Regions from separate parts of the Pantoea sp. X-Soil-ISGK-421 genome, predicted to be linked through region 1. Evidence: predicted binding sites of a transcription regulator. Region 1 holds the regulator's gene; each other region holds the start of a gene.
What was found. The regulator PurR, encoded in region 1, represses purine synthesis genes. The targets are predictions, from matches to a motif close to CANGCAAACGTTTGCNTG.
Positions count from the first base shown of each region.

Region 2: rbsD (D-ribose pyranase) is a predicted target of PurR. The motif match lies at 1,919-1,936, and genes of this name have one in related genera.
Region 3: guaD (guanine deaminase) is a predicted target of PurR. The motif match lies at 1,870-1,887, and genes of this name have one in related genera.

Region 1 is NZ_AP035979.1:1,802,889-1,807,508, forward strand. It holds gene punC (purine nucleoside transporter PunC) at 1-634, opposite strand, end outside; gene punR (DNA-binding transcriptional activator PunR) at 745-1,656, shown strand; gene purR (HTH-type transcriptional repressor PurR) at 1,653-2,678, opposite strand; gene cydH (cytochrome bd-I oxidase subunit CydH) at 2,952-3,041, shown strand; gene AC6I8K_RS08440 (C40 family peptidase) at 3,098-3,889, opposite strand; gene AC6I8K_RS08445 (Grx4 family monothiol glutaredoxin) at 4,254-4,589, shown strand.
Region 2 is NZ_AP035979.1:4,044,568-4,049,187, reverse strand. It holds gene qseC (quorum sensing histidine kinase QseC) at 1-543, opposite strand, end outside; gene qseB (quorum sensing response regulator transcription factor QseB) at 540-1,202, opposite strand; gene AC6I8K_RS18780 (YgiW/YdeI family stress tolerance OB fold protein) at 1,383-1,778, shown strand; gene rbsD (D-ribose pyranase) at 1,950-2,369, shown strand; gene rbsA (ribose ABC transporter ATP-binding protein RbsA) at 2,377-3,885, shown strand; gene rbsC (ribose ABC transporter permease) at 3,882-4,620, shown strand, end outside.
Region 3 is NZ_AP035979.1:2,047,959-2,052,578, forward strand. It holds gene xdhA (xanthine dehydrogenase small subunit) at 1-393, opposite strand, end outside; gene guaD (guanine deaminase) at 390-1,718, opposite strand; gene ydfG (bifunctional NADP-dependent 3-hydroxy acid dehydrogenase/3-hydroxypropionate dehydrogenase YdfG) at 2,100-2,846, shown strand; gene AC6I8K_RS09555 (YnfA family protein) at 2,921-3,250, opposite strand; gene AC6I8K_RS09560 (DUF1283 family protein) at 3,381-3,716, shown strand; gene AC6I8K_RS09565 (DUF1161 domain-containing protein) at 3,769-4,065, shown strand; gene AC6I8K_RS09570 (MDR family MFS transporter) at 4,097-4,620, opposite strand, start outside.

The DNA.
Region 1 (4,620 bases):
AGATCAAAACGTTACCGCTATAGACGCGCGTGCCCATTAAGGTTAACCAGCCAGGTTGGATACCACCGGCCACTTTTTCGCGCTTAGGCGACGTTAACTGCAGCGTACCGATCAGCAGTACCACCGCGACCAATGTCAGCGTGATAAAGATGCTGCGCCAGTGGAAGTGGCTGATAAGCCAGGCGCCAAGCAGTGGTGCCAGCGCAGGAGACAGCGCAACCAGCGGCATAATCGTTGCAAACACTTTATTCGCTTTGGCTTTTGGATAGTGATCTACCACCAACGCCTGCCAGCTCACGGCTGCAGCACACACGCCAATGGCCTGCACAAAGCGCAGCGCCAACATCAGGCGTACGTCGGTTACCCAAAGCATACCCAGGCAGCCGAGGGCGAAGATGGCTAAACCCGCCAGTAAAATCGGTTTACGTCCATAACGATCCGACAGCGGCCCCCAAAATACCTGTGCACAGGCAAAACCGCCGAGAAACAGACTTAAGCTGGCGCTGATAGTGCCGGGTGCGCTAGCAAAATCACGCTGCATATCGCCAAAGGCGGGTAAATACATATCCGTGGCAAGAAAGCCGAGCATGCTGAGCACGGCGAGATAAGGCATAAATGCTTTAGACGACAACATGTTGATTCTCTTTTGGGCAGGTTGAACGCCGGGGAGTGTAAAAGGATGCAACGCGCTTTGTGAAACGCTAATATTTGCATGGTGCTGTTAAATTTTTTGAAGGCAAAAATATGTGGTCAGAATATGCGCTTGAAGTGGTGGATGCCGTGGCGCGCACCGGCAGTTTTAGCGCGGCCGCGCAGGAGCTGCATCGCGTGCCTTCTGCCGTCAGCTATACCGTGCGTCAGCTGGAAACCTGGTTGGCGGTACCGTTGTTTGAGCGCCAGCATCGCGAAGTGGTCATGACACCAGCCGGCGAGCACTTCGTTCGTGAAGGGCGATCTGTTATCAAAAAAATGCTGGCAACGCGTAGGCAGTGTCAACAACTGGCGAATGGTTGGCGCGGTGAATTGAGTATCGCGGTTGACTGCATTGTAAAACCGCAGCGCACGCGGCAATTAGTGAAGGACTTCTATCGTCATTTTCCCGATATGGAGTTGATTATCAGCTACGAAGTGTTTAACGGAGTGTGGGATGCATTAGCCGATGGCCGGGTAGATGTCGCGATTGGCGCCACGCAGGCAATTCCCGTCGGTGGACGTTTTGCGTTTCAGGATATGGGCGCGCTGAATTGGCGTTGTGTGGTCAGCCCGGATCATCCGCTGGTTAACAGCACGGAACTGGATGATGAAACGTTGCGAGCGTGGCCATCTCTGGTGCTGGAAGATACGTCGCGTGCATTGCCGCGCCGTATGACCTGGACGCTAGATAATCAGCGGCGGCTGGTGGTGCCAGAATGGGAAACCGGGATGGCGTGTTTGCTGGCAGGATTGTGTGTTGGAATGGTGCCGGGCCATTTGGCGCGTCCACTGCTGGACAGTCATAAATTGGTCGAACTGTCGCTGCCGCAAGCCTTTCCTGATAGTCCGTGCTGCGTCAGCTGGGCAGAACAACGCACGTCGCCGGCGCTTGAGTGGTTACTGGCTTATCTGGGGGATGCTGAAACGCTGAACCACGAATGGCTCAGCGAAGTGTCAGCTTAGCGGCGATAATCGCGGAATGGGCCGTACGCCACTGAACGACGTTCAATCAGCGTAGGCTGAACCTCGATGGTTTGTGGATCTTCACGTTTGCTGGTGATGCGATCCAACAGCATTTCCAGCGCTTTTTCACCCAGTTCGGCTTTAGGCTGGTGTACGGTGGTCAGCGCGGGCGTGAAATAGCGCGCGTTGCGCACGTTATCGTAACCAATCACCGAGATATCTTGCGGTACACGCAAACCCATCTCATCGGCGGCACAAATTGCGCCCATCGCCATAATATCGCCGCCGCAGAACACGGCGGTTGGGCGCTGTTTCTGGTTAAGAATCTGCTGCATGGCCTGATAACCGGATTCAGGTTCAAAGTCGCCCTGAACCACCCATTCTGGACGCACTGTAATGCCTGCTTCGTTCATCGCCTGCAGAAATCCTGCGTGACGTCCGCCGCCGGTGTTGCGCTCCATCTGGCCAGGGATGGCACCAATATCGCGATGGCCACGTTCAATCAGATAACGCCCGGCGAGATAGCCGCCTTGAAACGCGTTGTCCTGCACCGTATCGGTAAAATCACCGCGCGAAGCACCCCAATCCATGACGACCATCGGGATATTGCGGTTCTCTTCCAGCATTTGCAGTAAATCGTCCGGATACTCAGAACACATCACCAGCAAACCATCGACGCGCTTTTGCGCCATCATCGACAGATAGGCGCGCTGTTTTTGCAGATCGTTGTGCGCATTGCCGAGAATCAACGTATAGCCGCGTTCGAAACAACGATTCTCCACCGCTTCGATAATTTCAGCAAAATAGGGCGCTTCACTGGACGTTGCCAGCAGACCTAAGGTTTTGGTGTGATTCACTTTGAGACTACGCGCCACGGCACTTGGCGAGTAGTGTAATTGTTTGATCGCTTCCCATACGGCGTTACGCGTTTCTTCCGCAACGAAACGCGTTTTGTTGATGACATGCGAAACCGTGGTGGTTGAGACACCTGCGCGTTTTGCGACATCTTTAATTGTTGCCATGAAAATGGTACTCCTGGTCTTATCGCAACTTACTGATAAGTATATTGTTAAACGTTTGCGTCTGCTAACGCTTTTACAGCTCAAAAGGCGGGCAAAACGGGGTGTTATAGCAGACGAAATCACTTCATTATGCTGAAAATACAGCACGCGCAAAATCTGTTGCGCAACGAAAGGCGGCGATTCTAACAAGCCCGCGCGGATAACACGAGATTTTTGCCGATTGCTGTGCGAAAATCGCGTTAACCCTATTAATTGTGTGACTAAGGAGTTGTGATGAATACTGACCTGAAGCTGGCGCTAATGACCACTGTTGGCGCACTGTTGATGATTATCGCCTTCAGTTTTACCGCGATCATGCATTAACAAAAAAGCCGGAGCTGTGTGCAGCATCCGGCTTTTTTCTGTTTGTTGCGCAACAATTAGCGAATGGTTTTTGGCGTCATCATACGACGCGCGCCCACATAGTGTTTCTGCCAGTAATCCTCTCCCAAAGCGCTAATCTGAATATCTTTGCCGGTACGCGGCGACTGAATGAATTTGCCGTTGCCGAGATAAACACCAACATGATCAGCGGTGCCGCGATTGTTAATGCGGAAGAACACCAGATCCCCTTTCTCCAGCATTTCACGTTTGATCGGGGAAGCATCACGCAAGTGATACATCTCATTGGCGGTGCGCGGAAATTTGAATTTCACCAGATCTTTATAGGCGTACCAGACCAATCCACTGCAGTCGAAACCGGTATGTGGCGAGGTGCCGCCCCATTGATAAGGTTTACCGAGTTGGCCCATTAATTTGGTCATCGCCGTTTCACGCGCTTTTTGATAACGCTGGCGGTGCGACTTACTCATTTTGATGCCGGTAAGCGCAACCGCTTCGTCATCAACCACCACTTCGGGAGATTTCTTCACCAGGCGTTGATGACCGTATTTCTTAGCGGTAAGTTTCAGCGGGGATTTTTTGCTGGTGGTTTTGTGCAGCGCGGTTTCAGTTTTGGTCTGTTTTTTTAGTTTGAATTTTTGGACAGCAGTCAGGCGCGATTTTTTTGTGGTGGTTTTCACCGGACGTCGTTTGCGGCGCTCGTCTTCACGTGCGCTCTTTTTCTCTGCTTTGAGCGAGCTGGCATTAACGGGTGCATGCGGAGATGCAGCAGCCACATTAAAGAACAGTTGGGCTAAAGCCAGTATGAAAAGCGTAATTAGTAGACGCATAATCCGGTTACAGGTTAAGCAGGCTGAATGAACACAGACTGCGGCAAAGTGAGAGAAATCTGATCAAGTGACCAGCGCCGAGGCAATTCTAATCCACTTTTTTTCCAAAAGGTAAGGCCTTTTTCCATTAATATGTTACCAGATTGATTCTGTAGCAAAAATGAGCGATTTCAGCTGGTTAACCCAGCGAAACTATTGCTAATTATTAATTTATTAATGCCAATTAATGATATGAAAATGTTATTTGTCATGAATTGACTTAACAAACATGGCGATTAGCAGGCGCAAACACAAAATCCCGTTTTCAGTACGGGAGCGAAATCGCTACAATAAACAAACACGAAGTGAAGGATTAAGGAAGGCAATAATGAGTACTGTTGAAAAAATTCAGCGTCAGATCGCAGAAAACCCGATTCTGCTGTACATGAAAGGTTCCCCGAAGCTGCCAAGCTGCGGTTTCTCGGCGCAGGCCGTGCAGGCGCTTTCCGCATGCGGCGAGCGTTTCGCCTATGTGGACATTCTGCAGAACCCGGATATCCGTGCTGAAATGCCAAAATACGCGAACTGGCCAACCTTCCCGCAGCTGTGGGTTGATGGTGAGCTGGTCGGCGGCTGCGACATCATCGTGGAAATGTTCCAGCGCGGCGAACTTCAGCCGCTGCTGAAAGAGACCGCTGAGAAATATAAAGAAGCGGAATAATGCAGAAGGCCGACACATGTCGGCCTTTTCT
Region 2 (4,620 bases), 2.2 Mb from region 1:
CAGCTCAAACCACACCAGCAACAGCAGCAACAGCAGCATAAACGGCATGGCGATCAGCCACGGCATCAGGCTGCTGAGCGCCAGATCGCGCGTCATATCATCGCGGTATTCCCACTCTTGCCCGACCACCACGCGATAACGCTTATCCTCAGAGGTCAGCCACACTAAGCGCCAGCTGTCATTATCGTCACGCAGCTGACCATCAACAAAGCCATCGCGCTGCTGATCAAACTGCAGATCGCGACCATTTTCACCGTCGTTTAATAGCGGCTGGCCTTCGGCGCTGAAAATGGCAAACGCCAGCGCATCATCATCCTGCTCGCCACGATGATGGCGCAGGATCGCTTTAGTTTTGGGCAGCGTAACGTCCTGCAACGCGGTTGGATCGAGGGTGATTAGGCGTTTAGCAAACAGCATTTGCTGGGTATCAAACAGCTCGTTCACCGTATCGCGGGTTTGATGCCAGGCGCTGAGACCAGCAAGTCCGCCGCACAACATGATCAACAGCACAAAGCCGATGGCGAGGCGCAGAAACAGACTCATTCCTCCGCTCCCAGCGTATAACCAACGCCGTGTACGGTACGGATAAACTGGCTGCCGAGTTTCTTGCGTAGATGATGAATGTGCACTTCTACCGCATTGCTAGAGACATCTTCATCCCAGCTGTAGAGCTTCTCTTCCAGCTGGCTGCGCGTGAGCACGCGGCCTGGATTGCGCAGAAACAGTTCCAGTAGCGCCAGTTCGCGGCTCTTCAGGCTGACGGCTTCGCCATCGCACATTACGCTGTGGCTGTTGGGTGCCATCACTACTTTGCCGTGTTTGAGTTCTGGCTGCAGCTGCCCATGACGACGACGGATCAGCGCCTGCAAGCGCGCCGCGACTTCTGTTAACGCAAATGGCTTGCACAGGTAATCGTCGGCACCAAGTTGCAATCCCTGCACGCGTTGATCGAGCGCATCACGTGCAGTGAGAATTAGCACCGGCACGTCTTGTCCTTGCTGACGCCACTGACGCAGGATATCCAGACCATCGCGTTCCGGCAGCGACAGATCCAGTACCACCGCATCCCAGGGCGCGGCCGTTAGCGCCTGAAATCCGGCTTCGCCGGAGACAAACCAATCCACGCTGAAGCCAAGCCTGGTCAGCCCAACTTTCAAACCGTCGCCAATCAAGGTGTCATCTTCGATCAGTAAAATGCGCATCAGTTCTCCTTGTGTTGAGCCGTGTTATACGAAGCACAATCCCTGTTGTACAGGGAAAATAGCCGCAAATAGACTATTTTTCATGAATGTACGTAAAAGCCATTCTCTTAAGATCCTGTTAAGAACCTTATGGTGAAATAGCTTCCGTAAACCGACACATTCATGGAAAAGAGGTGAAATATGAAAAAGTCCGCAGCTCTGTTAGCGATTGTCGCCCTGGCCGCCACGCCGGTTCTTGCTGCTCAGCAAGGCGGTTTTGTTGATCCGAATGCGCCAACTGCACAGGTTAAATCCGGTGGTTTCAAAGCCGATAACACCAGCGTTGTCACGGTGAAACAGGCCGAAGAGATGAAAGACGATAGCTGGATCACCGTGCGCGGTACGCTTGAGAAGCAAATCGGTGATGAGGATTATCAGTTTCGTGATGCTACCGGCACCATGAAGGTCGAAATCGATCATAAACGCTGGAACGGATTGACCGTCTCGCCGAAGGATCAGGTAGAACTGACCGGCGAACTGGATAAAGATTTCAACTCCATCGAACTGGACGTGAAACAGGTACGTAAACTGCCATAATCCTTCCCCGGAGCCGCCTGAGCGGCTCCAAAACCCTTCCAAACTCAAATTCTCTCTGGCACAAGCGAAACGTTTCGATGGCGATCACATTTCCGTGATGCCGTGATTGAGTTGCCGTGCGCATTTTATACACTCCCGATCAGCGAAACGTTTCGCTGTGGAGTGGAAGAAATGAAAAAAGGTCGCTTGTTAAACGCTGAAGTCTCTCATGTGATTGCTCGCCTGGGGCACACCGATACGCTGACGATTGCTGATGCAGGCTTGCCAATTCCGGCTGGTCCACAGCGCATCGATCTGGCGTTAACGCCGGGTACGCCCGAATTTTTACAGGTGGTTGAGGTTGTCACGCAGGAGATGCAGGTTGAAAGCGCCCTGATGGCGGAGGAGATTAAGCAGCACAATCCGCAGCTCCATAGCGCACTGCTCGCCGTGCTCGAAGCCTTGCAACAGCACCAGGGGAATGTCATCACCATCCGTTACACCAGCCATGAACAATTCAAACAACAAACGCAGCGTAGTCAGGCGGTCATTCGCAGCGGAGAGTGTTCTCCGTATGCGAATGTCATCCTGAGCGCCGGCGTGACCTTCTGAGGCCGCTATGCAACCGTTATTGCAACTCAAAGGGATTGTAAAGTCGTTTCCGGGCGTGAAGGCGCTGAATGGCGCATCGCTCGCCGTCTATCCGGGACGCGTCATGGCGCTGGTGGGCGAAAACGGTGCGGGCAAATCCACCATGATGAAAGTGCTGACCGGCATTTACAGCATGGATGCCGGCTCCATGCAGTGGCTCGGTAAGGATGTCGCTTTCTCCGGCCCGAAAGCGTCGCAGGAAGCGGGCATTGGCATTATCCATCAGGAACTGAACCTGATCCCGCAACTGACCGTCGCCGAGAATATTTTCCTTGGCCGTGAATTTGTTAACCGTTTTGGCCGCATCGAATGGAAAAAGATGTATGCCGCGGCGGATGCGCTGTTAAAGCGCCTTAATCTGCGCTTCAACAGCCACAAGCTGGTGGGCGATTTGTCGATTGGCGATCAGCAGATGGTCGAGATCGCCAAAGTGCTCAGTTTCGAATCGAAAGTCATCATTATGGATGAACCGACTGATGCGTTAACCGATACCGAAACGCTGTCGCTGTTCCGCGTGATCAATGAACTGAAAGCGCAGGGCTGCGGCATTGTCTATATCTCGCACCGCATGAAAGAGATCTTCGAGATTTGCGATGACGTCACCGTGTTCCGCGATGGGCAGTTTATTGCCGAGCGCGCAGTGTGCGATCTCATCGAAGAGAGCCTGATCGAGATGATGGTAGGCCGCAAACTGGAAGATCAATATCCGCGTATCGATCAACAACCGGGTGAGATCCGCTTAAGGGTCGAAAACCTCAGCGGTCCGGGTGTGGATGACGTCAGCTTTACGCTGCGCAAAGGCGAAATCCTTGGCGTATCCGGTCTGATGGGCGCAGGACGTACCGAACTGATGAAAGTGCTGTACGGCGCGCTGCCACGCAGCAAAGGCAAAGTGACCCTGAACGGCCGTGAGATCGTGACCCGCTCTCCGCAGGATGGCCTCGCCAACGGCATCGTATATATCTCGGAAGATCGCAAACGCGATGGCCTGGTGCTGGGGATGTCGGTGAAAGAGAACATGTCGCTGACCGCGCTGCGCTATTTCAGCACCGGCGCGGGCAACCTGAGACACAGTGACGAGCAGCTGGCGGTGGGCGATTTTATTCGTCTGTTCAACGTTAAAACCCCGTCGATGGAGCAGCCGATTGGCCTGCTGTCGGGGGGGAATCAGCAGAAAGTGGCGATTGCGCGTGGCCTGATGACGCGTCCTGATGTGCTGATTCTTGATGAGCCGACACGCGGCGTCGATGTCGGGGCAAAAAAAGAAATTTATCAGTTAATTAACCAGTTTAAAGCCGAAGGGCTGAGCATCATTTTGGTGTCATCGGAAATGCCAGAAGTGCTGGGCATGAGCGACCGCATCATGGTGATGCATGAAGGCCATCTGAGTGGCGAATTTTCCCGTGAGCAAGCTACCCAGGAATCCCTGATGGCGGCGGCAGTCGGTAAGCAACACAGCGAGGAGTTAGTTGTATGAGCACCCAAACCTTACCCGCCAGCCGTCGCTGGTTCAGCAAAGCCTGGCTGCTGGAGCAGAAATCACTGATTGCATTGATCGTGCTGATCGCCGTGGTTGCCAGCCAGAGCCCGAACTTCTTTACGCTGGCCAACATGTTCAACATTCTGCAGCAGACGTCGGTCAACGCCATTATGGCGGTGGGGATGACGCTGGTGATTTTGACTTCGGGCATTGATCTGTCGGTAGGATCGCTGCTGGCGCTGACCGGTGCGGTGGCGGCATCGATCGTTGGATTAGAAGTGAATGCGCTGGTGGCCGTAGCGGCTTCGCTGGCGCTGGGAGCAGCGATTGGCGGTATTACCGGCGTGATTGTGGCGCGCGGCAAGGTGCAGGCTTTCATCGCCACGCTGGTGATGATGTTGCTGCTGCGCGGCGTCACCATGGTGTACACCAACGGCAGCCCCATCAACACCGGTTTCAACGATAACGCCGATCTGTTTGGTTGGTTCGGTATTGGTCGCCCGTTGGGTATCCCCACGCCGGTGTGGCTAATGGTCGCGGTGTTCGGCCTGGCATGGTACATGCTGCATCACACGCGCCTTGGTCGTTACATCTATGCGCTGGGTGGCAACGAAGCCGCCACGCGTTTGTCGGGCATCAACGTTAATCGCGTCAAAATTATCGTTTATTCGCTGTGCGGCATGTTGGCGGCATTGGCCGGAACCATCGAAGTGGCGCGTCTCTCTTCCGCAC
Region 3 (4,620 bases), 250 kb from region 1:
CTGATGACGATTCCAGCCATCACTGTTTTTTTGCAAGGTAAATAGCGACATCACGAAACCTGGCGTGCAGTAACCACATTGCGAGCCGTGGCAATCGACCATCGCTTGCTGCACGCCATGCAACTCGCGGCCCTGTTTAAGGTCTTCTACCGTGATCAACTGCTTGCCTTGCAGGCTGCTCACCAGCGTTAAACAACTGTTGACCGCTTGATATTGCATCTTGCCATTCACCACTTTTCCGAGCGTAACGGTGCAGGCACCGCAATCGCCGGACGCACAGCCCTCTTTGGTGCCGCGGCGCTGCAACTGACCGCGCAGATAGTTGAGCACGGTGAGGTTGGGATCAAGTGCGAGTTCGGTGATTAAACGATTGTTGAGTAAGAACTGAATCATGCGATTTGCTCCTCACTTTCACGCTGCCAGACCGGCTTGCCGCTCACCCAGGTTTGCGCGATGTTGCGGTCGTCGCCCAGCGTCATCATTACAAATAGTCGCTCCCAGATGTCTTTGCTGTTGGCGTTGCGCAGCTTCTGCAGCGGCGACACTGCCGGATCGAGCACCACAAAGTCGGCCTCTTTACCGCAGTTAAAGTTGCCAATCACATCATCGAGATCCAATGCATGCGCCCCGCCTAACGTAGCGTGATAGAGCGCTTCGCAGGCGCTGAGTTTGTATTGCTGTAATTGACCGACTTTGTAGGCTTCGCCCAGCGTTTGCAGCAGATTAAAGGTGGTACCCGCGCCAACGTCGGTGCCAATGCCCATGCGCACGCCCTGCTGCCAGCAGCGTTTGATGTTGAATAAGCCGCTGCCAAGGAACAGGTTTGAGGTTGGGCAGAAGGCAATCGATGAATCGGTGTCATGCAGGCATTGCCACTCTTTGTCTTCCAGATGCAGGCAGTGCGCGAACACGCTGCGTTTGCCGGTGAGTTGGTGGTGATGATAGACATCGAGATAGCCTTCGCGCTCTGGAAATAACGCTTTTACCCACGCGATCTCCTGCTGGTTTTCACTTAAATGCGTATGCATCCACACATCAGGAAACTCCTCGCGTAGCTGTCGCACTTTATCCAGCAGTTCCGGCGAGGACGTTGGCGCAAAGCGCGGCGTGAGTGCATAGCTCAGGCGACCACGTTGATGCCAGCGTTCAATCAGTTCTCGCGTGTGCTGATAGCTCTCTTCTGGCGTTTCCGTTAGGTCTTCAGGCGCGTTGCGATCCATCATCACTTTACCGGCAATCAGCCGCATATCCAGCTGCTGCGCCGCGCTGAACAGTGAATCGACCGATTGCTTATGGACAGTGCCAAACACCAACGCAGTCGTCGTGCCGTTAGACAACAGCTGATGCAGGAAGAACGCCGACATCTTAGCCGCATGATGAGGACAGTGATATTGGCTTTCCACCGGGAAGGTGTACTGGTTGAGCCATTCAAGCAGCTGTTCGCCAAAGGCGCCGATCATTTCGGTTTGCGGGTAATGAATATGGGTATCGATAAAGCCGGGCACGATCAGTTTGCCGCGCAGATCGGTGACGCGCGTGGGATCCACACGGCCTTCTGCAATCTGCCAGCTTTCGAGGCTGACCACTTTGCCGTCCCGCAGCGTTAATAACCCATCTTCGAGATAGCGCGCATTGGCAGCGATGTCATCCGGCTGCGCGGCCAGATCGGTGAAATCAAAGAAGCTGGCGCGCAGCAGCGTTTCGGGTGCGTAAGGCATAACGGTTCCTTGGTACTTTTTTATGTGCAGGTAATTGCCTTAAAGATAGTTTGCAAAGTGCATGCCAATGCAAAGAAGAAATAATACTGTTTAAATTCAATATAATAGGTTGATTCGGCTGATTTATGTGTCAAGCTTGCTGGCAATCGTATGCGCAACCGGTTGCCTGGATTAGCAAACGGTTGCGATGTTATAGCGAGGAAACTTTTGCCGGGCATAGTGTGTTTATCGCCCGCAGATGTGCGTCTTTGTGGTGCGCTGTTGCACTGCTAACGTGCAGGAAAAATCCTGCAACAAGCTGCATTTGGTTTTCATGAGCACGGGTTAGAGGTTAATGCTAAGGTGTGGCTGATAACCTGAAATCGTTTGAGGAACAGTGAGATGATTATTTTTGTTACTGGCGCAACCGCTGGTTTTGGTCAAAGTATCACCCGCCGCTTCATTGCTACAGGTCACAAAGTGATCGCCAGCGGCCGTCGCGCTGAGCGTTTAAAAGAGCTGAAAGAGGAGCTGGGCGACAATCTCTATACCGTGCAATTGGATGTGCGTAATCGCGCGGCCATCGATGAAGTGATCGCTTCCCTGCCCGCTGAATGGCGCGATATTGATGTGCTGGTGAACAATGCCGGTCTGGCGTTGGGCGTGGAACCTGCGCACAAAGCCAATATTGAAGATTGGGAAAATATGATCGACACCAACAATAAAGGTTTGGTGTACATGACGCGCGCCGTGCTGCCTGCCATGGTAGAGCGCAACGTCGGCCACATCGTGAATATCGGTTCGATTGCGGGCAGCTGGCCTTATTTGGGTGGCAACGTGTATGGCGCGACGAAAGCGTTTGTCCGTCAGTTTAGCCTGAACCTGCGTACCGACCTGCACGGCACCGCGCTGCGCGTGACCGATATTGAACCCGGTTTAGTGGGTGGCACTGAATTCTCCAATGTGCGCTTTAAAGGCGATGATGGCAAAGCGGAACAGGTGTATGAAGGCACTACCGCGCTGACAGCAGACGATGTCACTGAAGCGGTCTATTGGGTCACCACGCTGCCAAAGCACGTCAACATCAATACGCTGGAGATTATGCCGGTAACGCAAACCACTGCAGGTTTGAAGGTGCATAAAGGTTAATGCGATTTTGTAAGGTGCGCAGTAATGCGCACCCGATCGCCATAAATGGCGACCCTACGATTTCACGGAACGCATTAAACACGGCTCCAGCCAGCAACGATGATCAGCATACCGCTAAAAGCAACCAACGCGCCGACCCAATCCCACGTACTTAACTTCACACCATCCACCACGCGTAACCATATCAGCGCCGTTAGCACATAAACGCCACCATAGGCCGCATAGACGCGTCCGCTGGCTGCGGGATGCAGCGTCAATAACCAGACGAACAGCGCCAGACTCGCCGCCGCCGGCACCAGCAGCCAGGCCGTCATGCCCTTCTTTAACCACAGCCACGGCAGGAAACAGCCAACAATTTCCGCAATCGCAGTGATAAAAAACAGCAAGGCGGTTTTAACCAGCATAGAAAATCTCTCTCTAAGCTAAACAAAGCGCTCACCACTGGTGAGCAAATAAGCAGCGATGATATACTAGCGCCCATAGTTGTTACAGCCGCGATCCCGGCTGTGCTGGTGTTAACTGAAGGAAATGACGATGAAAAAACTGTTTTCCGCCCTGCTGGCGACCGTGCTGACTTCAAGTCTGTTTTTGGCTGCGCCGCTGGCTTCTGCCAAAACCGATCGCCTGATCATTGAAGATGGCAGCAGCGCATCGAGCAATGAAGCCGCGCGCCAGAGCAAAGAGCAGTGGAACGATACCAAAAACCTGCGTAATAAAGTGAATACGCGCGTGGAGAAAGAGTTCGATAAAGCGGACAAAGCCTTTGATACCCGCGACTCCTGCGAGAAAAGCTACAACGTGAATGCTTATTGGGAACCCAACACGCTGCGTTGTCTTGATCGCCGGACCGGACGCCCGCTTGCACCTTAATCCGCCATCACTGCTATAGTTTTTACAGGAATTCTGACCAAAGGAGTGAATGATGAAAAAACGTAATGCAGTTCTGCTGATGGCGATGCTCGCGCTACCGGTATTGGCGCAGGCTTCTTGTGAAAGTGTCAAAGCGGATATCAGCAAAAAAATCATTAACAACGGCGTCGCCGAATCTGACTTCACGCTGGATATCGTGGCCAATGATCAGGCCGATCAGGTGGGCGGACAGGTGGTGGGTCATTGTGAAAACGACACACAGAAAATCGTCTACAAGAAAAATGGCCGTGATGGTGACAGCAGCGTGCCAGACGGCGCAGGCAGCTCTCAGGATACGCCAGCGCAGTAACCCTTCGGGCGGCTTGATAGCCGCCCTGCTTTTACTCTACTTCCGGCCTTTGCCGCGGCATCATCCACGCGACCCACAGTGTTAACAGCGCAATCAGCAACGACACTACAAATACCCAATGCAATGAGGTGGCGATTTGCCCGGTCCAATCATGCAGCGTCGCTTCTGGCAGCGCCTGGCGACTTTCGTGTGACATGATCTTTTGCATCGGATCTTCCGCCTGCGGCAGACGCAGCGACAGATTCAGGTTCAGCACCGCGCCTAATAACGCCGTGCCAATTGCCGAACCGATCATGCGGCTAAACATGATTGATGCGGTGCAAATGCCACGAATATCGTAATGCGCATGGTTCTGCACCGACACCAGAAAGGTCGTGCTGGTCATGCCCATGCCGGTACCAATCACAAACGCGGTAAATCCTGCCTGCATGATTGAGCTATCGCTACGCAGCAACAGCAGTAATGCGCTGCCGGTAATCAGCAACAATGCGCCCATCTGTGCGGTGAAGCGATACGAGGTGATAAGCATCAATCTGCCGCTTAAGGTGCTCGCCA